DNA from 3 places in the Salinispora pacifica DSM 45544 genome. Region 3 is predicted to be linked to each of the others. Evidence: predicted binding sites of a transcription regulator. Region 3 holds the regulator's gene; each other region holds the start of a gene.
What was found. The regulator HrcA, encoded in region 3, represses chaperone genes, less so after heat shock. The targets are predictions, from matches to a motif close to GGTTNGCACNCTCNNNNNGAGNGTGCNAACC.
Positions count from the first base shown of each region.

Region 1: groES (co-chaperone GroES) is a predicted target of HrcA. The motif match lies at 1,879-1,909, and genes of this name have one in related genera.
Region 2: groL (chaperonin GroEL) is a predicted target of HrcA. The motif match lies at 3,570-3,600, and genes of this name have one in related genera.

Region 1 covers NZ_KB905359.1:3,998,572-4,006,151, forward strand. Annotated here, with positions in the region: gene ybaK (Cys-tRNA(Pro) deacylase) at 14-496, opposite strand; gene SALPAC3_RS0118365 (class I SAM-dependent methyltransferase) at 506-1,735, opposite strand; gene groES (co-chaperone GroES) at 2,043-2,357, shown strand; gene groL (chaperonin GroEL) at 2,428-4,059, shown strand; gene SALPAC3_RS0118380 (molybdopterin-dependent oxidoreductase) at 4,187-5,782, shown strand; gene SALPAC3_RS0118385 (response regulator transcription factor) at 6,610-7,419, shown strand; gene SALPAC3_RS0118390 (DUF5319 domain-containing protein) at 7,536-7,580, opposite strand, start outside.
Region 2 covers NZ_KB905359.1:2,813,486-2,821,065, reverse strand. Annotated here, with positions in the region: gene paaN (phenylacetic acid degradation protein PaaN) at 1-1,075, shown strand, start outside; gene SALPAC3_RS0112755 (SAM-dependent methyltransferase) at 1,229-2,008, opposite strand; gene SALPAC3_RS0112750 (GNAT family N-acetyltransferase) at 2,242-2,778, opposite strand; gene SALPAC3_RS0112745 (cold-shock protein) at 2,989-3,192, shown strand; gene groL (chaperonin GroEL) at 3,798-5,420, shown strand; gene SALPAC3_RS0112735 (hypothetical protein) at 5,478-5,681, opposite strand; gene SALPAC3_RS0112730 (GNAT family N-acetyltransferase) at 5,769-6,698, opposite strand; gene SALPAC3_RS0112725 (S8 family serine peptidase) at 6,835-7,580, opposite strand, start outside.
Region 3 covers NZ_KB905359.1:4,426,686-4,434,265, forward strand. Annotated here, with positions in the region: gene SALPAC3_RS0120370 (enoyl-CoA hydratase-related protein) at 1-281, opposite strand, end outside; gene hemW (radical SAM family heme chaperone HemW) at 300-1,523, shown strand; gene SALPAC3_RS29440 (DUF4870 domain-containing protein) at 1,706-2,029, opposite strand; gene hrcA (heat-inducible transcriptional repressor HrcA) at 2,528-3,550, shown strand; gene dnaJ (molecular chaperone DnaJ) at 3,620-4,765, shown strand; gene SALPAC3_RS0120395 (16S rRNA (uracil(1498)-N(3))-methyltransferase) at 4,831-5,565, shown strand; gene SALPAC3_RS0120400 (histidine triad nucleotide-binding protein) at 5,622-5,984, shown strand; gene SALPAC3_RS0120405 (PhoH family protein) at 6,142-7,200, shown strand; gene ybeY (rRNA maturation RNase YbeY) at 7,218-7,580, shown strand, end outside.

The DNA of each region.
Region 1 (7,580 bases), 430 kb from region 3:
TTGTCCAGCTGGTCTAGGTGGCGGCGATCCGTGCCGTTCGGGCGTTGGTGAGGGCGACCAGATCCTGTGGCGCCAGTTCCAGCTGGAGCCCCCGACGGCCAGCCGAGACGTAGATGGTCTCGTGGTGAAGGGCGCTTTCGTCGAGCACGGTCGGCAGGTTGCGCCGCTGTCCGAGTGGACTGATGCCGCCGCGTACGTACCCGGTGGCACGTTCGGCCGTTGCCCGGTCGGCCAGCACGGCCCGTTTGGCGCCTACGGCGGCGGACAGGGCTTTGAGGCCGAGTTCTCCGGTCACCGGGACGACCGCGATGGTGAGCGCGCCATCGACCACGGCCACCAGTGACTTGAACACGCGGTCGGCCGGCAGGCCGAGCGTCGCCGCAACAAGTGCTCCGTAGTTCGGGGCGTCCGCCGGCACGTCGTACGGATGGGTGCGGTACCTGACTTTCCGCTTGCTCAGCAGCGTGGTCGCCGGCGTAGCCTGTCGTCGTGCCACCCCATCACGCTAGCTGGTGGCCGGACGGCAGATAAGCACCGTGGGGGCGCCGTCCACCCGGGTCAGCACGAGGCTGGCCGGCTGGTCGCCGGTCAACCGCAGATCGCGGCGGAGTTGCTCCGGCTCGAGGGCCGAACCCCGCTTGCGGATCTCCACCCGGCCGACCCGCCGCTCGCGCAGCAGGGCACGAAGCCGCTTCAGCGAGAACGGCAGCACGTCGGTGATCTCCAGGCAGCGGGCGAAGGGGGTCGGCGTGGGAGTGTCGGCGTACAGATAGGCGATCGCCGAATCGGCGAGGGTGGCGTCGAGGGCGCCGGCCAGTTCGGCGACGAGGTGCGCGCGGACCACCGCCGGGTCCGGGTCGTAGACATAGCGGCGGACCGGCCCGACCGGGGCCTCGGCGACGCGGTAACTGGTCAGCTCGTGCACCCTGGTGCGGTGCGTGGCGGGATCGACCCGGCCGGTGGTGTCGGTCGGCGGCTCTTCTCGCAGCACGGTCGCGCGGCGGGCCACCGTCGCGAACTCGCCGCACCACAGGGCGGCCTCGACCAGGTCGCCGTTGACGCTGACCCACTCCGCCTCCGCGTCGGGTGGGATCAGTGCGTGGTCCAGGCCGGGCGCCACCTTGACGACCGTCCGCGGCACCCGTTCGGTCAGCGAGAGCACGAAGTCCCACGGCGGGGAGTAGGCGTTCGGGTCGAAGATCCGTCGACCGGAGGCCCGGCGGGCGGGGTCACAGAAGACCCCGTCCACCCGGCGCAGATCGAAGGTGGTCGCGTCCCCCTGGTTGACGGTGAAGCGCTCGGCGAGTCCGGTCGCCTCGGCGTTCGCGGTGGCGGTCGCGGCGGTGAGTGGGTCGGCCTCCACCCCGTACACCCGGATCCCGGCCCGGGCGGCGGCGAGCGCGTCCGCGCCGATTCCGCAGCCGAGGTCGGCCAGGGCGCGGACGCCGCTGGCGCGCAGCCGTTCGGCGCGTCGCCGCGCCACCACCTGGCGGGTGGCCTGCTCCAGGCCGGCCCGGGTGAAGAACATGTCAGCCGCTACCGAACCGAACTTGCCCACCGCACGTCGGCGTAGCTCGGCCTGGGTCAGCGCCGCCGCGGCCAGGTCGGCCGGGAACCCGGCGGAGCGGAGCGCCGTCGCCGCGGCCAGCGGGTCACCCCCGGCCACCTCGGTGGCCGCCGTCAGCGCCGCCGACCCCGCGGGGGTACGCAGCCGCGCCAGCTGTCCGAGGTCCACCCCGCCATTCTTCCGGCTGGTCCGCGAGCGTCTGAGTTGGGGTGTTGCCGGGCCGGCGCCGGCCCACGCACGTGGTACGCGCGACGCGCTGGGCGGTTCGTTGGCACTCTCCTTGACGGAGTGCTAGCCGAGGAATAACCTGCGATTAGCACTCTCGACCTGAGGGTGCCAACCTCCGGGCCCTGGTGCCCGGCAGGTTAACGCCAGGCGGACCGGCACCCGCGACGACGGCCCCGCCCGGTGGCATGTGGCAGATTGAGCTGGCCGGTTTGCCGGTCGGTAACGAAACCAAGTACCCCAGGAGGGTATGCCCGTGACTACCGCGACCAAGGTTGCGATCAAGCCGCTTGAGGACCGCATCGTGGTCCAGGCGAATGAGGCTGAGACCACCACGGCGTCGGGCATCGTGATTCCCGACACCGCCAAGGAGAAGCCGCAGGAGGGCACTGTCCTCGCTGTCGGCCCGGGCCGGATCGACGACAAGGGCAACCGCGTGCCGATCGACGTCAAGGTCGGCGACACCGTCCTCTACTCGAAGTACGGCGGCACCGAGGTCAAGTACGCCGGCGAGGAGTACCTGGTGCTCTCCGCCCGCGACGTCCTCGCGGTCATCGAGAAGTAGGTAACCGAGCAGTGTCGTCGCCCCGGTCCGGCTCGCCGGGCCGGGGCGACGACGCTTCGAAGGGACATTCATGGCGAAGATCCTGAGCTTCTCGGACGACGCTCGGCACCAGCTGGAGCACGGTGTCAACGCCCTCGCGGATGCGGTCAAGGTCACCCTCGGCCCCCGCGGGCGCAACGTCGTCCTGGACAAGAAGTTTGGCGCACCCACGATCACCAACGACGGCGTGACCATCGCCAAGGAGATCGAGCTCACCGACCCGCACGAGAACCTCGGCGCGCAGCTGGTCAAGGAGGTGGCGACCAAGACCAACGACGTCGCCGGCGACGGGACCACCACCGCCACCGTGCTGGCCCAGGCGCTGGTCCGGGAGGGCCTGCGGAACGTGGCAGCCGGCGCCAACCCGACCGGCCTCAAGCGGGGCATCGACGCGGCGGCCACCAAGGTCTCCGAGGCGCTGCTCGGCAAGGCCGTCGAGGTGTCGGACAAGGCGGCGATCGCGCACGTCGCGACCGTCTCCGCGCAGGACGCCACGATCGGTGAGCTCATCGCCGAGGCGATGGAGCGGGTCGGCCGCGACGGTGTCATCACCGTCGAGGAGGGCTCCACCCTCGCCACCGAGCTGGACGTGACCGAGGGTCTCCAGTTCGACAAGGGCTTCATCTCGCCCAACTTCGTCACTGACACGGAGGGGCAGGAGTCGGTCCTGGAGGACCCGTACATCCTCATCACCACGCAGAAGATCTCGGCGATCGAGGAGCTGCTGCCGCTGCTGGAGAAGGTCCTCCAGGAGAGCAAGCCGCTGCTGATCATCGCCGAGGACGTCGAGGGTCAGGCGCTGTCCACGCTGGTGGTCAACGCGCTCCGCAAGACCATGAAGGTCTGCGCGGTGAAGGCTCCCGGCTTCGGTGACCGCCGCAAGGCGATGCTGCAGGACATGGCGATCCTGACCGGTGCCGAGCTGGTCGCCCCGGAGCTGGGCTACAAGCTTGACCAGGTCGGGCTGGAGGTGCTCGGCACCGCCCGCCGGGTGGTGGTCGACAAGGAGAACACCACCGTCGTTGACGGCGGCGGCAAGGCCGCCGACGCCGTCGACCGGGTCGCCCAGATCCGCAAGGAGATCGAGGCTTCGGACTCCGAGTGGGACCGGGAGAAGCTCGCCGAGCGGCTGGCCAAGCTCTCCGGTGGCGTCGCCGTGATTCGGGCTGGCGCGGCGACCGAGGTCGAGATGAAGGAGCGCAAGCACCGCATCGAGGACGCCATCGCCGCCACCAAGGCCGCGGTCGAGGAGGGCACGGTGCCCGGCGGTGGTGCCGCGCTGGCCCAGGTCCTGCCGGCGCTCGACGATGACCTCGGCCTCGTCGGGGACGAGAAGGTCGGCGTCTCGATCGTGCGCAAGGCGCTGGTCGAGCCGCTGCGCTGGATCGCCCAGAACGCTGGCCACGACGGCTACGTCGTGGTGCAGAAGGTCGTCGACAAGGACTGGGGCCACGGCCTCGACGCAGCGACGGGCGAGTACGTCGACCTGGCCAAGGCCGGCATCCTCGACCCGGTGAAGGTGACCCGCAACGCGGTCGCCAACGCCGCGTCGATCGCGGGCCTGCTGCTCACCACCGAGAGCCTCGTGGTGGAGAAGCCGCAGGAGCCGGAGCCGGCTGCGGCTGGTCACGGCCACGGTCACCAGCACGGCCCGGGTTTCTGACCCACGCCGGACGCTCGGTCGGGGCGCGTCGTCCACAGTGGCGACGCGCCCCGACGCGTCTTCCGGACTGCTTACGGAACGCTGACGTGACTACCGCCGTGGACCGAGATTGGCAACACTGGTCCGCGTGACCAGTACGACCCGTCGCCACGCCGCTTCGGCCGGGGTGATCGCCGCTGCGGTGGCGATCGGCTCGGCGGAGCTTGTCGCGGTGTTGACCGGCCCCCGTTCCGCTCCGCTGGTAGCCGTCGGCGGGTTGGTGGTCGACACCGTGCCGGAGCCACTCAAACAGTTCGGCATCGCGCTCTTCGGCAGCTACGACAAGGTCGCCCTGTTGGTGGGTACGGCCCTGCTGTTGGCCGGCTTCGCCGCGCTGCTCGGCGTACTGTCCCGGCGGCACCTGGCGTACGGGCTGGCCGGCGTCACGGCGTTTACGGCGCTGGGGGCGTTCGCCGCCCTGACCCGGGCCGATGCGGATCTCACCGACGCCCTGCCGGCGCTGGCCGGGGGCAGCCTCGGTGGGTTGGTGCTCTGGGCGTTCATCCGGGGCCCGTTGGAGTTGGATCCATGGCGCTGGTCCGCACCCACCCCACCGGCCGACTCCGGCGCGCCGGTGGCCGGGTCAGCTGACCGGGGGCAGGCCGTGGGACCGAGTGCGGAGTCCCGGCGACGCTTCCTCACCGCGAGTGGGCTACTGCTCGGGGCGGCGTCGGCGGCCGGCGTCGGCGGCCGGTGGCTGAGTGGCCGGCGGGGAGTGTCGGCGGCCCGAGCGGCGGTCGTGCTGCCGGCCCCGGCCTCGCCGGCCGCCGCGGTGCCGGCCGGAGCCGACCTGGACCTGGCCCAACTCGCCTCCTACGTCACGCCCAGATCCAGCTTCTACCGGATCGACACCGCCCTGGTGCTGCCGCAGGTGGATCCGGCCACCTGGCGGTTGCGCATCCATGGCCGGGTCCGCAACCCGATCACCCTCAGCTTCGCCGACCTGCTGGCCCGGCCGCTGGTCGAGCGGTATGTCACGTTGGCCTGCGTGTCCAATGAGGTAGGTGGTGACCTGATCGGCAATGCCCGCTGGTTGGGGGTGCCGTTGCGGGATCTGTTGGCCGAGGCGGAGCCGCTGGAGGGCGCGGATCAGGTTGTTGGGCGGTCCGTTGACGGCTGGACCTGCGGCACCCCCACGGCGGTGCTGCGGGACGGCCGGGACGCGTTGCTGGCGGTCGGCATGAACGGTGAGCCGCTGCCGGTCGAGCACGGCTTCCCGGTTCGGATGGTGGTGCCGGGCCTGTACGGCTACGTGTCGGCCTGTAAGTGGGTCACCGAGCTGGAGTTGACCAGCTTCGCGGATTTCGACGCGTACTGGGTGCCGCGCGGCTGGTCGGCGCAGGGCCCGGTGAAGACCCAGTCGCGGATCGACACGCCCCGACGGCGGAGTCGGCTGGTGGCGGGGGAGGTGGTTGTCGCCGGTGTCGCCTGGGCGCAGCACCGGGGCATCCGGCGGGTGGAGGTCCGGGTGGACGAGGGGCCCTGGCGGGAGGCGGACCTCGCGCCGACGGTCTCGGTGGATACCTGGGTGCAGTGGTCGTGGCGGTGGGACGCGACGCCGGGGGAGCACACGCTTCAGGTTCGGGCCACCGATGTGACCGGTGAGACCCAGACCGGCCGGAGCGCACCGGTGGCTCCGGACGGCGCGACCGGTTGGCACACGGTGCGCGTCACCGTTGGCTGACCCGCCAGGTGCGCCGTCTCGCGGCTGCTCTTGCCCCTGGGTCTGCGCTCCGACCGGGACCGCGCCCAGGGCGGGGTCTTGACCTGGCGTGGCAGCGGCGTGAACGCGGGGGTTGACGCCGCCGTGAGGGGGAAAGCCCAGCTGCCGGTGGAGAGGTCCCGGAGCCGGGCCCGGGTGTGTCGAGGTCCGGTTGGCATGCCGGTCGGGTTGGCTGTGCCCGCCGCACTGCCGCCTCGGGGAGTAATGAAGGTTTGGTGGTTCGGTAGTTCACCCGAGAAGGGAGCCCAGTTATGTCGCCTCAGTCACAGTGCTCAACCTGCGGGGCCCGCGTCGGGGTGAGGCCTGGCAGCTCTTGCCCACCACACACGCCGATGGGCGGTCGGGGCGACTGCCCCGGAACCCGCCAACCCACGAAGTAGCAACGGCGCTCGCTTTGGCGCATCCCTGTCCGCCAGGTTGAGGAGGCAGCCTCCCTGGTGAAGCCAGGCTTGCCGGGAGCCAGGAAGAGGATCATCCGGACGCTCCCAGCACGCCTGGTAGCAGGGCGGCCGCCCGAAACGGGCGGACGTTCGCGGTGGAGTACAAACCACGCATCGTGGCTGGGTAGGACGCGGCGAGAGCGGGGTGCCGCGCTCTTGGAGACGCTCAGTGCCTCGGTGTGGCCCGGTTGATCGTGTTGTCTGTCCATCTGGTTGTCCCCCAGGACCGGGAACCTCGGACAACTCGCGGCAAATGCCCCAACTGTCGGAAAAGTTCGAAGGATTGGCGGGAACCCCCTCCCGACCGGACTCCGTCATGGTCTGCTCGTTGACGGAGAGGAGACCACTGTGCGTACGGTTCTCGTGTGCGTTCGGACGCCCTTGGCGGCGCAACACCTGACCTCCGCCGCGGCGCGGCTGGGGCTATCTGGAGCGGTGCGGACTGCCGTCTCCGACCCGGAGGTGATGCTGCGGCTCGCCGAACGCCCCGCCGACGTGGTGCTGGTTGATACGGCGCTGACCCGGCCAGACAGCGCGGGGTTCGTTCGCCGGGTGCTGGCCCGGGCACCGCAGGCGGCGGTGGTGCTGCTGGGAGTCGAGGAGTCCGAGTCGGCGGCGGCGACAATCAGCGCGGGTGCCCGGGGGCTGATTCAGGGCGCCGACCACGACCTCACCAGCTCGGTGGCGAAGGCGCTGCTGCTGCTCTCCGCCCCCGGGCGGGCCGCCAACCGCCACCGGGTCGATCCGGCCCGGGACGCGGCTTCGGTGGGCGGGTCGGCCCGCGCTACCCCCGGCGGCCGGGCTCCCGTCGACCCACCGTCGGCTTGGCCGGCCGGGGCCGTCGAGGGGGCCGGTGGGGGGCCCACGGTCGTACCGGTGCAGCGCGGCGACGACCCCGCCGACCCGGCGGGTGAGCCCGTCGCGGTGCCCGCCGGCGGCCCGGCTCGGGAGTCACGGCCGGCGGTCGGGCTGACCGAGCGGGAGCTACAGGTGCTCCTGGGCATGGCCGAGGGCAAGAGCAACGCCGAGATCGGCCGGGAGCTGTTCGTCTCCGAGGACACGGTGAAGACCCACGCCCGACGCCTCTTCCGCAAGCTTGGCGCCCGGGACCGTGCCCACGCCGTCGCCGCCGGCTTCCGCGCCGGACTGGTCGCCTGATGCGTCGCTGACGTGTCGGTCGATCAGCCCGAGGCCCGGGAGTCGATCAGCCCGGACCCGGGTGTCGCCCGCGAGACCGGTATCGACCAGGCCCGAGACCTGGTCGAGCGCCAGGATCAGCGGTTGGAGCCCGGCTCCTCGTCGGTGCCCTCGCTCAGGGT
Region 2 (7,580 bases), 1.6 Mb from region 3:
GGGTGTCGCGCTGGTGATCGGCTGCAACACCTTCCCGACCTGGAACTCGTACCCGGGGCTCTTCGCCTCGCTGGTCACCGGCAACCCGGTGATCGTCAAGCCGCACCCGCGCGCGGTACTGCCGCTCGCGATCACGGTGCGGTACGCCCGCCAGGTGCTCGCCGAGGCCGGCTTCGACCCGAACCTGGTGCAGCTCGCCCCCGAAGCGCCGGGCGAGAAGCTCGCCTCCACGCTGGCCCAGCATCCGGCGGTACGGATCGTCGACTTCACCGGCTCCTCCGAGTACGGCGACTGGCTGGAGGCCAACGCCCGGCAGGCGCAGGTCTACACCGAGAAGGCCGGCCTGAACGCGGTCGTCATCGACTCCACCGACGACTTTGGCGGGATGTGCCGCAACCTGGGATTCACGCTGACCCTTTACAGCGGCCAGATGTGCACCACCTCGCAGAACATCATGATTCCCCGGGACGGCATCGAGACCGACCAGGGGCACAAGAGCTTCGCCGAGGTGGCGGCCGGCATCGCGGCGGCGGTAGGCAAGCTCACCGCCGATCCGGCGCGCAGCGTGGAGTTGACCGGCGCGATCGTCAACGACGGGGTGTTGGAGCGACTGGACGAGGTGACCAAGGTCGGTGAGGCGGTGCTGGAGTCCCGTACCGTCACCCACCCGGCCTTCCCCGGCGCGGTGGTCCGGACGCCGACCATCGTCCGACTGACCGCCGACGACACCGCCACCTACACCCGGGAGTGGTTTGGCCCGATCTCGTTCGTGATCGGGACCGACTCGACCGAGCACAGCCTGGAGCTCCTGCGTGCCACGGTGGGTGAGCAGGGTGCCTTGACCGCGGCGGTCTACTCGACTGAGGACGCGGTGCTGGACGCGGCCGAGGTGGCGGCGGTCGAGGTCGGGGTGCACCTGTCGGCGAACCTGACCGGAGGTGTTTTCGTGAACCAGTCGGCGGCCTTCTCCGACTTCCATGGCAGCGGCGCCAACCCGGCGGCCAACGCGGCTCTCACCGACGGTGCCTACGTCGCCAACCGGTTCCGCATCGTGCAGAGCCGTCGCCACGTCTGAGCGGACCCACCCTCGCATCCGGGGCGCGCAAGCCTAGCTCCGCCGCACGTCCCGGATCTGCGCCGGCGGGCGGTCCGGGCGGACGACTCCTTCGCGGTGTTGTCCGCCCGGCGTCCCCGGCGTCCCCGGCGTGACTCCGGTGGCGAAGAGGGGCTAGGGCTTGCGAGCGATGCCGGCCCAGTAGTAGGCGGCGTGCGGGTCGGTGGGCGCGCCGTCGTCGGGCTGCCAGGCCGCCACCGGGACGATTCCCGGCTCCACCAGGTCCCAACCCGCGAAGAATCGGGCCACCTCGTCGCGGCTGCGGGGCACGAGGGTCATGCCGCTGCCAACGGCAGCGTCAACGGCCTTCTTGACGGCCTCCGGGTTGAAGTCGCCGGTCGGATGGGTGATCGCTACGTAGCTACCGGACGGCAGGGCGTCCATCAGCACGCGGATCTTGCGCCACGGGTCCTCGGCGTCCTCGAGCAGCATCAGGGTCGCGACAATCGTCAACGCGACCGGCCGGTTGAGATCAAGTACCTCGCGCAGCTTCCGGTGGTTGACAATCAACTCCGGCTCACGCAGGTCGGCGTGGATGTACTCGCTGCGCCCCTGCTCAGTGCTGATCATCAGGGCTCGGGCGTGGGCCAGGACGATGGGATCGTTGTCGACATAGACCACTCGGGTCTCCGGAGCGATCTCCTGGGCTACCTCGTGCAGGTTCGGCCTGGTCGGGATGCCGGTGCCGACGTCCAGGAACTGCCGTACGCCGGCCTGCCCGACCAGATAGCGGGCCACCCGGTGGACGAATCGACGGTTCTCGGCCGCCATGGACCGCACCGTCGGGATCGCCGATATCAGGGCCTCGGCGACGGCCCGGTCAGCGGCGAAATTGTCCTTACCCCCGAGCCAGTAGTCGTAGATCCGCGCGGAATGTGGCACACCATTGTCGATTGCGGATGAATGGGGTCGCTGCTGATCTTCCGTAGCCGGGTTATTGCCGGGCACGGTCACCTCCTACTAAGGACGCTCGTGGAGCGGGCGGCGTTCAGCCTAGCCGGACATCGACGCCAACGACATTTCTGGAGATCAGTGCGACTGCGGTCCGGGCGCTATCGGGCGCACGCACCCCTGGCTGGGCCCGCCGGTCGGTGTCCCGGACCCGTTCGGCGTCGTACCGCGTCCCTTCAGGCCGGGCGGCGCATCTGTAGCTCGGTGAGGGTCGGGATCGTCGGGTGCGGAAGGCGGCGGCCGGTGTCGACGAACCCCAACCGACGGTACGCCCGGTAGGCCCGCTCGTTACCGACCACGACCTCCAGCATCAGCTCCGGACGACCGCAGGCGCGGGACCAGCCGGCCACCGCGTCGATCAGGTCGGGGAGCAGTCCGCCACCCCGCCAGGATGGGGTGATGTAGACGGCGAAGATGACGGTGAGCCCTGGTTCGTCCGGAGTCGCCGCGCCCCCGGCATGTCCGACCAGCCGGCCGCTCGGGTCCGCGACGAACTGCGCGTTGGCGCTGCCCGTCGAGGTGTACGCGATGCGCGCCGCGTAGTCGGCGTGGGGGCGGGCCGCCGCGTCGGCAAGCGTCTCCAGGAAGGCCAGCGGTGCGTCGGCGAGCATCTCCAGCCGCAGCGCCCGCATTCGGGCGGCGTCGGCCGGCTGGACCCGACGGATCCACGCCCGCCGGGTCGATGCCGGCCCCGGGGCGGGATCGCTCGTCATGTCGGTTATTTATCACAACGATGCCCGACGATGGGAGCCACTCACCGTATGTCCGATTTGTGGTCGTGCGCCGTCGTCACGCCTCGTGTAGCGTGCGATTTCGGTCACCGGTTCAGCGGCCGTCGCCGATCGTCGAACCGGTACCACCCGCCGGCCGGCGTGCCGGCTCGGCCGGGGTGAGTGGAGTCGCGCATAGTTAGGAAGTGCACCGTGGCACAGGGCACCGTGAAGTGGTTCAACGCCGAAAAGGGCTACGGCTTCATCGCCGTTGACGGGGGGCAGGACGTCTTCGTCCATTTCTCTGCTATCGAGATGGACGGCTACAAGGCGCTGGACGATGGCCAGCGGGTGGAGTTCGAGATCGCCCAGGGGCAGAAGGGCCCGCAGGCCGAACGGGTGCGCGTCGTCGCCTGAGCGACCGGCGCTGCCTCGGGGGCGACCGGCGTAACGGTCGTCCCCACGATTGTCACCACCCAGCCGACCGGCTCGGGCTGGCGCCCGGCCGGCGTGCGGCTGGGTGACGTTGCTCCGCCGGGCTGCCCGCTGTGCCCGCCGGCCGCCCGCTGCGCCCCGGCTGCTGTTCGTTCGTGCCCCGGCTCTCGCCGCACCGTCACCTCCGAGCCCCACCTGAGGAAGAGCGAGCCCTACCTGAGGAAGCAGGTAGGGCTCGTTGCCGTTGTCGCCGCGTGGTCGGCGTACGAGGGGCTGGTGAGCGTCGTTCGGCGGGCGGTGGAAGTCGACTGCCCTGGGCGATCGTGCTTGCACTCGGCAAGGGGGAGTGCTAAACAGGTCCTTGGCACTCGCATACCGTGAGTGCCAATGGTCGGGGCGGGAGGGCCACGGTTGCAGCGGCGTCGCAGGACGCGGGTGCGGCAGTTGGCCGGTCGTCGCGGGCTATCCGGCCCGGCCGACGGACGTCGCCGTCGCCAGGTGGCGATGTCTGAAGGTGCGTAACCAGGCGGCCCATCCGGGAGACACCCTCTCGGGTGGCCCGTGAGTGTCCAGGAGGACAACGCCGTATGGCCAAGATGATCGCGTTCGACGAGGAAGCTCGCCGCGGCCTCGAGCGGGGCATGAACCAGCTCGCTGACGCTGTGAAGGTGACCCTCGGCCCCAAGGGCCGTAACGTCGTGCTCGAGAAGAAGTGGGGCGCTCCCACCATCACCAACGATGGTGTGAGCATCGCCAAGGAGATCGAGCTCGAGGACCCGTACGAGAAGATCGGCGCTGAGCTGGTCAAGGAGGTCGCGAAGAAGACCGACGACGTCGCCGGTGACGGCACGACGACGGCGACCGTCCTGGCCCAGGCCATGGTCCGCGAGGGCCTGCGTAACGTGGCCGCCGGCGCCAACCCGATGGCCCTGAAGCGGGGCATCGAGACCGCGGTCGCCAGCGTCTCGGAGGAGCTGCTGAAGCTCGCCAAGGACGTCGAGACCAAGGAGCAGATCGCCTCCACCGCCTCCATCTCCGCTGGTGACCCCAGCGTCGGCGAGATCATCGCCGAAGCGATGGACAAGGTCGGCAAGGAAGGCGTCATCACCGTCGAGGAGAGCAACACCTTCGGCCTGGAGCTTGAGCTCACCGAGGGTATGCGCTTCGACAAGGGCTACATCTCCGCGTACTTCATGACCGACCCGGAGCGGATGGAGGCCGTCTTTGACGACCCCTACATCCTGATCGTCAACAGCAAGATCTCCTCGGTCAAGGACCTGCTCCCGATCCTGGAGAAGGTCATGCAGTCGGGTAAGCCGCTGCTGATCATCGCCGAGGACATCGAGGGCGAGGCCCTGGCGACCCTGGTCGTCAACAAGGTCCGGGGCACCTTCAAGTCCGTCGCCGTCAAGGCCCCGGGCTTCGGTGACCGCCGCAAGGCCATGCTCGGTGACATCGCCATCCTCACCGGTGGCCAGGTCATCAGCGAGGAGGTCGGCCTCAAGCTGGACGCCGTCAGCCTCGACATGGTGGGTCGCGCCCGCAAGGTCGTGGTGACCAAGGACGAGACCACGATCGTCGACGGTGCCGGCGACGCCGAGCAGATCCAGGGTCGGGTCAACCAGATCCGGGCCGAGATCGACAAGAGCGACTCCGACTACGACCGGGAGAAGCTGCAGGAGCGGCTGGCCAAGCTGGCCGGCGGCGTTGCGGTGATCAAGGTTGGCGCGGCCACCGAGGTCGAGCTGAAGGAGCGCAAGCACCGCATCGAGGACGCCGTTCGCAACGCGAAGGCTGCCGTCGAGGAGGGCATTGTTCCGGGTGGTGGCGTCGCGCTGGTGCAGGCCGGCAAGACCGCCTTCGACAAGCTCGACCTGACCGGTGACGAGGCGACCGGCGCCCAGATCGTCAAGATCGCGCTGGACGGCCCGCTGCGGCAGATCGCCGTCAACGCCGGCCTCGAGGGTGGCGTCGTCGTCGAGCACGTCCGTGGCATCGAGGCCGGTCACGGCCTGAACGCCGCGACCGGTGGCTACGTGGACCTGATGGCCGCGGGCATCATCGACCCGGCCAAGGTGACCCGTTCGGCGCTGCAGAACGCGTCGTCGATCGCGGCGCTCTTCCTCACCACCGAGGCTGTTGTGGCGGACAAGCCGGAGAAGACCCCGGCTGCCCCGGCTGGCCCGGGCGGCGGGGAAATGGACTTCTAAGTCCAGTTTCGCGAGACCAGAGGGGCGGGCCGTTCAGTGGTCCGCCCCTCTGCGTGGCTACGTTGGCAGCGGCCGTTGGTTGCGCCGCTTCTGCGTCTGGTCGTACGGCTGGGGCGCCGGGACCGGCTCGTCCACGACCGGCACCGGTTCGTCGGCGGGCGGTTCGTCGGCGCCGTCCATCTCCGCCTGCTGCTCGGCGTCGCCGAAGTCGAGGCGGTCAAAGGGCAACGGCGGCCCGGGCTGTTCGTCGTCCGTCGTCATGTGGGCCTCCTCCACCGAAACGGTAGGGGCCGTTGCCGGCTAGTGGGGGGCGAATGACGCTATCGGATGACCTATCCGATTCGTCGGTTATTGCTCCCCGAGGCTCCGCCGGTATCCGAAGAAGACCCGTTCGATCCAGGCACCTGCGCTGCCCGAGTAGAACCGAACCGGCCCCACCCAGCCGATCTGCGCCTGCGTGATCCCCGCGGCCCGTTGATCGGCGAGGCAACGACGCAACAGCACCCCACCGATCCCGGACCCCGCCGCGGCCGGCGCGGTGCCCATCGGGCCGAACCAACCCGGCCGAGATGAACCCCAGGCGGCGAAGCCGAGGAGGTCGCCGTCGCGTTCGGCGAGGTGGCAGCCGGCCTGGTCCCGGCCGATCGACTCGGCCACCTCCGCGGCCCAGGTGCCGTCGAAGGCCTCCGACACGAACGCCGTCAGCGCGGGCAGATCCGCCGGCTCCGCCCGCCGTACCGTCACTCCCCGACCCGCCAGCCGCTGCTCCGCCGGTGCCGTCGTCCGTAGTGCCGGGCTCTCGGCGCCGGAGAGGTCGGCGGTCATGTTCCAGGCCGTACTGTCCCGGGCGTACCCGAGCGCCTCCGCCGCGCAGATCGCCGGCGTGTAGCGCACATCAATGCCGGGCCAGGCATAGTACGGCGGGTTGCCCGCCAGCCGTACCTCCCTCGCCCCGAGCCCGGCGAACTGTTGCTCGGCGCGCGCCACCAGCGCCCGCGCCACCCCCCGCCGCCGGTGCGCCGGCTCCACCGCGACCAGATCCACATGCGCGGCCGGGTTGCTCGGTGCGGCGAGCGAGCCGAGCAGTACGCCGATGAGCCGGGCGTCCCGGTAGGCGCCCAGCGCGACGACGGGGCGGCTGGTAACCGCCCGCGGCCAGAGCGTCGCCACGATGGCCCCCGCCTCGGCGGCGTCGTCCGGCAGATCCAGGGACCGGCCGCACAGCTCGATCACGGTCGGCAGCTGCTCCGGCGTCAGCTCGGTGATCTTCAGGTCCATGGACGCTGACCCTAGGCCACCGGAACACTGTTGTTAAGAAGGTTCCCTGCTGCCGGCGCACGAGACCCGCCTTCGCCCACCGGGCGGCCGGTACGAGCCGGTCCAGCCGTCCGCAACCTCGGCCTACGCACGTCGTTCAGCCTCGGGCGGCGCGGACGGCGGCGTACGCGTCCACCAGGCCGGCGCCCGCGACATGCGCCTCGTCGCCGCACCGGTCGCCACTGACCCGGACCGCGGTGGCGGTCTCGGTCAGGATCTGGCGGGTCCGAGGTAGATCGCCGATCAACGCCGGATTGGCCGACCACATCAGCGCCGCCACCCCGGCCACCTGCGGAGTCGCCATCGACGTGCCGCTGAGCGCGCCGTACCCGCCACCCGGAAGCGCGCTGAGCACATCGGTACCGGGGGCGACCAGGTCCGGCTTGGCGACGCCGCCGGGCCCCGGGCCGCGTGCGGAGAAGTCGGCCACCCGTCGCTGCCGGTCGACCGCGCCGACGGTCAGGACATCCGGGTGGAAAGCCGGGGGATCCTCGATCGAGCGGCAGCGGGGCCCGGTGTTGCCGGCGGCGACCACCACGAGGATCCCCGCGGCGGCCAGGGCGGCAACGGCCGGCTGGAGTGCCGCAGAATCACAGCCCTCCAGCGCCGGGCAGCCCCATGAATTGGTGAGAATCTCCGGCGCGCGGGGTGGGCGACCGTCGCGGAACGGGTCCCCGCCGGTGGGGAAGGGCGCCAGCATGAACTGGAGGCAGTCCAGATAGAGCGCGGGGTTGCCGAGGTTACGGTCCAGATTGACGCAGCCGGTCCAGGTGGCCCCGGGGGCGACCCCGGCCCCCTCCCGCCCGACCGCGCTGCCGAGGGTGTGGGTGCCGTGCCCGCCCC
Region 3 (7,580 bases):
GACACGGCCGCGAGCACGTCACCGAGCATCCCGGCCGGCACCGTGCCGCTGGCGTACGCGGCAGCGGTCTCCTTCAGGTCGGCGCCGGAGCAGAAGACCGGCCCGGCATGGTCCAGCACGACCGCGCGCACGGCGTCGTCGGCGACCGCCGCGGCGAGTCCGTCGAGCAGCTGGGTCATCAGCGGGGTGGAGAGCGCGTTGCGGTTGTGCGGGCTGCTCAGGGTGAGGGTGATCACCCCGCCGGCCGTGGCGGCCCGCACCAGCGCGTCGGGAGAGGTCATGCGGGCACACTAGTGGCCATGCCCGGTGTCCTACCAGAAGGCGAGCGCATCCCGGTGGATGGATCGCTGCCCACAACCGCCCTGACCTCGGTGGGAACGCGGGGGTTCGGCGTGTACGTACACGTCCCCTTCTGTGCCAGCCGGTGCGGGTACTGCGACTTCAACACCTACACCGCCGCCGAGTTGGGGGGTGGCGCCAGCCGGGAGGAGTACGCCGACACGGTCCTCGCCGAACTCGCGCTAGCCGCCCGTGTGCTGCGCGGGAACCCTCCGCCCCGGGTCGACACGGTCTTCGTCGGCGGTGGCACCCCCACCCTGCTGCCCGCGGCGGACCTCGCCCGGATCCTCGACGGCATCGATCGCACCTGGGGGTTGGCCACCGACGCGGAGATCACCACGGAGGCCAACCCGGAGTCGGTCACCCCGCGATCTCTCGCCGCGCTGCGGACTGCCGGCTACACGAGGATTTCCCTGGGTATGCAGTCCGCGTCGCCCGGAGTGCTCGCGATCCTGGATCGGCGGCACAGCGCCGGCCGGGCCGTCGCCGCCGCCCGGGAGGCTCGGGAGGCCGGGTTCGACCACGTCAACCTGGACCTGATCTACGGGACGCCGGGGGAGAGCGCGGCCGACTTCGCCGCCTCGCTCGACGAGGTGGTCGCCGCGGGGGTGGACCACGTCAGCGCGTACTCCCTGATCGTGGAGGAGGGGACCCGGCTCGCGGCCCAGGTGCGGCGGGGCGAGTTGGCGCAGCCCTCCGACGACGTCGCCGCGGACCGCTACCTGGCCGCGGAGGCGGCCCTCGACGCCGCCGGGTTCTCCTGGTACGAGGTCTCCAACTGGGCGCGGACCCCGGCTGCCCGGTGCCGGCACAACCTTTTGTACTGGACCGGCGGCAACTGGTGGGGCCTCGGCCCGGGGGCACACAGCCACATTGGGGGGGTGCGCTGGTGGAACGTCAAACACCCCACGGCGTACGCGCAACGGCTCGCGGCGGGTGCGTCGCCGGGCCTGGCCCGGGAGGTGCTGACCGTCGACGAGGCGCACCTGGAGGACGTCATGCTGCGGCTCCGGCTCGCCACGGGCCTACCGCTGGACGTGTTGGACCCCGTCGGTCGTGCCGGCGCCGATCGGGCCCGGGCAGCCGGTCTGCTGGCCGCGGCGGCGTATGGCGGTGGTCGGGCGGTGTTGACCCTGCGCGGTCGGTTGCTCGCGGACGCGGTGGTGCGGGACCTGCTCGGCTGATCGGCGCCTTCCGGTCCTCGTCGGCCCAGCGCTCACGAACCACTCGTATCCCGTCATCCAGTCAGGATGGGCAGATCGGATGATTGGTCGGTGCCGGCGTGGACCGCGACGGCGATGGGACCGGGCAACAGCGGAGCCGGCCCGGCCGGAACCCGTTCGGTCGGGATCCGGCCAGTCGGGCTTCACTTGATGAGCTTGGCCGACATCGGGTAGCGGTACTGCCGGCCCTCATTCGCCCGGAGGGCGGCGATGATGCCGAACACGACCTGCATCACCACGACGGTGATGTTCGGCAGGAACAGCAGGCACCCGCCCACGAAGAGCAGGACAAAGGCGATTAGCGACCAGGTGATCTGGAAGTTGAGCGCCGCTTGGGCGTGCGCGCGGACGGCTGGTGACTGGTTGCCGCGGGCCAGGTAGGCGATCAGTGGGGCGACGAACCCGAGCAGACCAACGCTGATCAGTGCGCCGACGGCGCCGCCGAGGTGCGCGCCGAGGACCCACATCCGGTCCTCGCTGTTTCCGTAACCGCCGGGTGGGCCGTACCCTCCGCCGGGTGGGCCGTACCCTCCGCCGGGTGGGAAGCCGGCATCGCTGGGTGGATAGCCGCCGGGCGGTGGCATGGCGCCGGGGGGAGGGTAGCTGCCCGGTGGCGGCCAGCTACCCGGGTCAGATGCCCCGGGCATCGGGGTGGTGGGGTCGTCAGGACCCGGGCCGGGTAGCCCAGGCTCTCCGCCGGTAGGAGGGCGAGGTGGTTCCGTCATGGGGTCACCGTAGGCGCAGGGGACAACCAGCCCCAGTGCGGCGCCATCCCGGCTGTCCAGATGATCACCTTAGGCGGACCGTCGGGTTGGGCGGCGGGCCCAGCCGCATCATTCGATGACGGTACTCGATCTTTGTTGATCATCGCGTTGGCGGGCGTGCCGACGTAGACTGGCACTCGCTAGAGTCGAGTGCCAGGAAGCGCCTCGACCGCCGACGCGTCGCAGGAGGAGGGGGGAAGGATGGGTCTCGACGACCGCAAACTCGCGGTGCTGCGCGCGATCGTCGAAGACTACGTCGCCACGCAGGAGCCCGTCGGCAGCAAGATGCTGGTCGAGCGCCACCAACTCGGAGTCTCCCCGGCGACCGTCCGCAACGACATGGCGGTCCTGGAGGAGGAGGGCTACATCCGGCAGCCGCACACCAGCGCCGGCCGGGTGCCCACCGACCGCGGCTATCGGCTCTTCGTGGACCGGCTGTCCCGGGTGAAGCCGCTCACCCCGGCCGAGCGCCGGGCGATCGAGCGTTTCCTGGTCGGCGCGGTTGACCTCGACGACGTGGTGCACCGCACGGTCCGGCTGCTGGCCCAGCTGACCCGGCAGGTCGCCGTCGTGCAGTACCCGTCCTTGGCTCGCTCCTCGGTCCGGCACCTGGAGCTGGTGCCGATCTCCACGACCCGGCTGATGCTGGTCATGATCGCCGATACCGGTCGGGTCGAGCAGCGGCTCGTCGAGCTACCGGGGCCGATCCCCCCGGACGACGTGATCGATCTGCGGCAGCTGGTCAATGAGAAGCTGGTCGGTACCCGGCTCGCCGACACACCGCCGCTGGTGCAGGCGTTGGTTGACGAGGTGAGCGGTGAGCTGCGCCCGGCCATGATCACCCTCTCCACCGTCCTGCTGGAGACGCTGGTCGAACGGCACGAGGAGCGCATCGCCCTCGCCGGCACCGCCAATCTCACCCGCGGTGGTCTGCTCGACTTCCAGGGATCGTTGCGCCCCATCCTGGAGGCGTTGGAGGAGGAGGTGGTCCTCCTCAAACTCATTGGGGAGGTCGAGCCGAGCGCGATGCGCGTCCGGATCGGCGACGAGAACGAGATCGACAACCTCCGGGCCACCTCGGTGGTGAGCACCGGCTACGGGCCAGGGGTGACCATCCTGGGGGGTCTCGGAGTGGTCGGGCCGACCCGGATGGACTATCCCAGCACCATCGCCACGGTTCGGGCCGTGGCGCGCTACGTGGGCGACCTGCTAGCCCAGAACTAGGCATTACCGTCCGGCCGGACCGGGCCGGCGGTCGGCGCAAGCGAGACGAACATGAGGACACCGAACGCAGTGGCCAAGGACTACTACGGCATCCTCGGCGTGAGCCGGGAAGCCTCCGACGACGAGATCAAGCGCGCCTACCGCAAGCTCGCGCGCCAGTACCACCCGGACGTGAATCCGGACGCGGCGGCGCAAGAGAAGTTCAAGGACATCAACGCCGCGTACGAGGTCCTCTCCGACGACCGGAAGCGGCAGATCGTGGACCTCGGTGGCGACCCGCTCGCCCCGGGCGGCGGGGGCGGCGGCCCGGGTGGACCCGGCGAGGCCGGTCCGTTCGTCGGCTTCCAGGACATCATGGACGCCTTCTTCGGGGGGGCCGCCGGCGGCGGCGGACGGGGGCCGCGCCCCCGCACCCGACCGGGCTCCGACGCGATCCTGCGCCTCGAACTGGACCTGCCCGAGACAGCGTTCGGCGTGGAGGCGCCGATCACGGTCGACACCGCCGTCCTCTGCACCACCTGTTCCGGTGCGGGCACCGCCGCCGGCACCCATCCGGAGACCTGCGAGGCGTGTGGCGGGCGGGGCGAGGTGCAGTCGGTGCAGCGCACCTTCCTCGGGCAGGTGGTCTCGGCCCGGCCGTGTACCGCCTGTCAGGGCCATGGCACCACGATTCCGAACCCCTGCCCCACCTGCGCCGGGGACGGCCGGGTGCGGACCCGGCGTTCGCTGACCGTCAAGATTCCCGCCGGGGTCGAGGACGGGATGCGGATCCGACTGGCCCAACAGGGCGAGGTGGGCCCCGGCGGTGGCACCGCCGGCGACCTCTATGTGGAGATCCACGAGCGCCCGCACGATGTCTTTTCCCGCAAGGGCGACGACCTGCACTGCCGGGTGGCTGTCCCGATGACGACGGCGGCGCTCGGCACCCGCCTGACCATCAAGACGCTGGACAGCGAGGAGCCGGTTGACGTCAAGGCCGGCACCCAGCCCGGCAGCATGCTGCGGCTTCGCGCCCGCGGCGTGCCGCACCTGCGGGGGACCGGCCGGGGTGACCTGTTCGTCCACCTGGATGTGCGGACGCCCACCAAGCTGGACGCCGACCAGGAACAGATGCTGCGCGAGTTCGCCCAGACCCGGGGCGAGGAGGTCGCCGAGCTGACCAAGCAGGGGGGCTTCTTCTCCCGGATGCGCGACGCTTTCAACGGCCACGCCTGACTCGACCGGTCCCGGTGTCCCAGGCCAGCGGCCCGGGGCACCGGGCCGGTCGCTAGCCTGGCACCGTGTCCGCGCCGCTGTTCCTGGTTGATTCGTTGCCCACCGCCGAGACGGCGACCCTGGACGGGCCGGAGGGGCATCACGCCGCGACGGTGCAGCGGTTGCGGGTCGGCGAGGAGTTGCTGCTCGCTGACGGTTGCGGCGGCACGGCCGTCGCCGTGGTCACGGCGGTGGGAAAGGGTGTCCTTGACTTTCGGATCACCTCCCGGGATCACCTCGCCGCCCCCGCCCACCGGCTCGTCGTCGTTCAGGGGCTGGCCAAGGGGGAGCGGGGTGAGCTGGCCGTGCAGGCGATGACCGAGGTCGGCGTGGACGCGATCGTGCCCTGGACAGCCGGGCGTTCGGTCACCCAGTGGCGGGGTGATCGGGGGGCACGTGCCCGGGGCAAGTGGGTCGCCACCGCGCGGGAGGCCGCGAAGCAGGCCCGCCGGGCCTGGCTGCCGGTAGTGACCGGCGCCCCGGCCGAGTCCACCTCCGAGGTGGCCCGTCGGATCGCCGGCGCTGCGGCGGCGTTCGTGCTACACGAGCAGGCGGAGGAACGTCTGGTCACCGCGGAGCTACCCGACCGCGGCGAGATCGTGCTGGTGGTCGGTCCCGAGGGCGGCGTAGCCCCGGCCGAGCTGGCCGCCTTCGCCGGGGCCGGAGCCCGGACGGTGCGGCTGGGCCCGTCGGTGCTGCGTACCTCCACCGCCGGGGTGGCGGCGCTTTCGGTGCTCGCCGCCCGCCTTGGCCGCTGGTAGCGCCGGTTCTTCCGCTCTGGGCGGCGGTGTCCGGAGCGTTTCCTTACACTGCCTCGGTGAACACAACTGACTGTCTGTTCTGCCGGATCGTCGCCGGTGAGATTCCCGCCACTGTTGTTCGGGAGACCCGGACAACCCTCGCGTTCCGTGACATCGGTCCGAAGGCTCCGGTGCACGTGCTGGTGATTCCGAAGGAGCACTACGCCGACGTGGCCACCCTGGCGGAGGGGGACCCGGGGCTCGCCGGCGAGGTGCTCGCCACCGCCGCCGCGGTCGCCGAGGAGGAAGGCCTGCTCGGTGATGGCTTCCGGCTGCTCTTCAACACCGGAGCGTACGGCGGTCAGGAGGTCTTTCATGTCCACGCACACCTGCTCGGTGGCGCGCCGCTCGGGCCGATGCTGGCCGGGAACCTCAGCTGACGGCGGCGGGGGTCGGCCGGTCGGTGCCGGGCAGGGGAATTGGGCGAGGTGCCCCGGCGGTTGAACCGATACCATGGGGGCAACGACCAGCACGCCGCGGCGACCAGCCCGGCGCCGAGATCGAGAGCAGGTGGCGCAGGGCCACTCGGCCCAACCTATGACCAGCACTCCACCTCCCGGCCCGCCCCGGGCACAGACCAGGATCACCGTCCCGGAACCGAGGATCATGGTCAATCTCCTCGGTGCGGGCGACGAGATCCTGCGACTGGTCGAGCGCTCCGTAAACAGCGACGTGCACGTTCGGGGTAACGAGATCACGATCACCGGCGCACCCGCGGACAACGCTCTCGCCGAGCGGCTCTTCGGCGAATTGATAGAACTCATCGAGAAAGGTGAGACGCTGACCACCGATGCTGTCCGGCGCACCGTTGGCATGCTCGAGCAGGGCAGCGCCGAACGGCCCGCCGAGGTTCTGACGCTCAACATCCTCTCCCGACGTGGTCGTACCATTCGCCCCAAGACGCTCGGGCAGAAGCGCTACGTCGACGCTATCGACGCGCACACCATCGTCTTCGGTATCGGTCCAGCCGGCACCGGCAAGACCTACCTGGCGATGGCGAAGGCGGTCCAGGCACTGCAGGCCAAGCAGGTCAACCGGATCATCCTCACCCGGCCGGCGGTCGAGGCGGGCGAGCGGCTGGGCTTCCTGCCCGGCACGCTGAACGAGAAGATCGACCCGTACCTGCGACCGCTGTACGACGCGCTGCACGACATGCTCGACCCGGAGTCGATCCCGAAGCTGATGGCGGCGGGCACGATCGAGGTGGCGCCGCTGGCGTACATGCGGGGTCGTACGCTCAATGACGCGTTCATCATCCTGGACGAGGCGCAGAACACCACGCCGGAGCAGATGAAGATGTTCCTCACCCGGCTCGGCTTCGGTTCCAGGATCGTGGTGACCGGCGACGTTACCCAGGTGGACCTTCCCGGCGGGACGACCAGTGGCCTGCGGGTCGTCCGGGAGATCCTCACCGATCTGGCGGACGTGCACTTCGCCCAGCTCTCCAGCTCGGACGTGGTTCGACACCGGCTGGTTGGGGAGATCGTTGACGCGTACGCCCGCTGGGACGTGGAGCGGGAAAGCCAGCAGGCGAAGAGCGTGCAGGCGGTGCCCGGGCGGCCCGCCCAGGGTGGCCGCGCCGGTCGGCGCCGCTAACGAAGCGAAGGAAGACAGTGTCCATCGAGATTGCCAATGAGTCCGGGGTTGACGTCGACACCGACGCGATACTCGCCGTCGCCCGGCACGCCCTCGACGAAATGGGGGTCAACCAGCTCGCCGAGCTCTCCGTGTTGCTTGTCGATATCGACTACATGGCCGAGTTGAACCATCGCTGGATGGGCGGGGACGGCCCCACCGATGTCCTTGCCTTCCCGATGGACGAGGGCAGCGTCGACCACGGGCCGGGGGAGAACGCCACCGTCGGCGCCGAGCCGGCGTTGCTCGGTGACATCGTGCTCTGCCCCGAGGTGGCCGCGAAGCAGGCGGCGACCGCGGGTCACTCCACCGCCGATGAGCTGCACCTACTCACCGTGCAC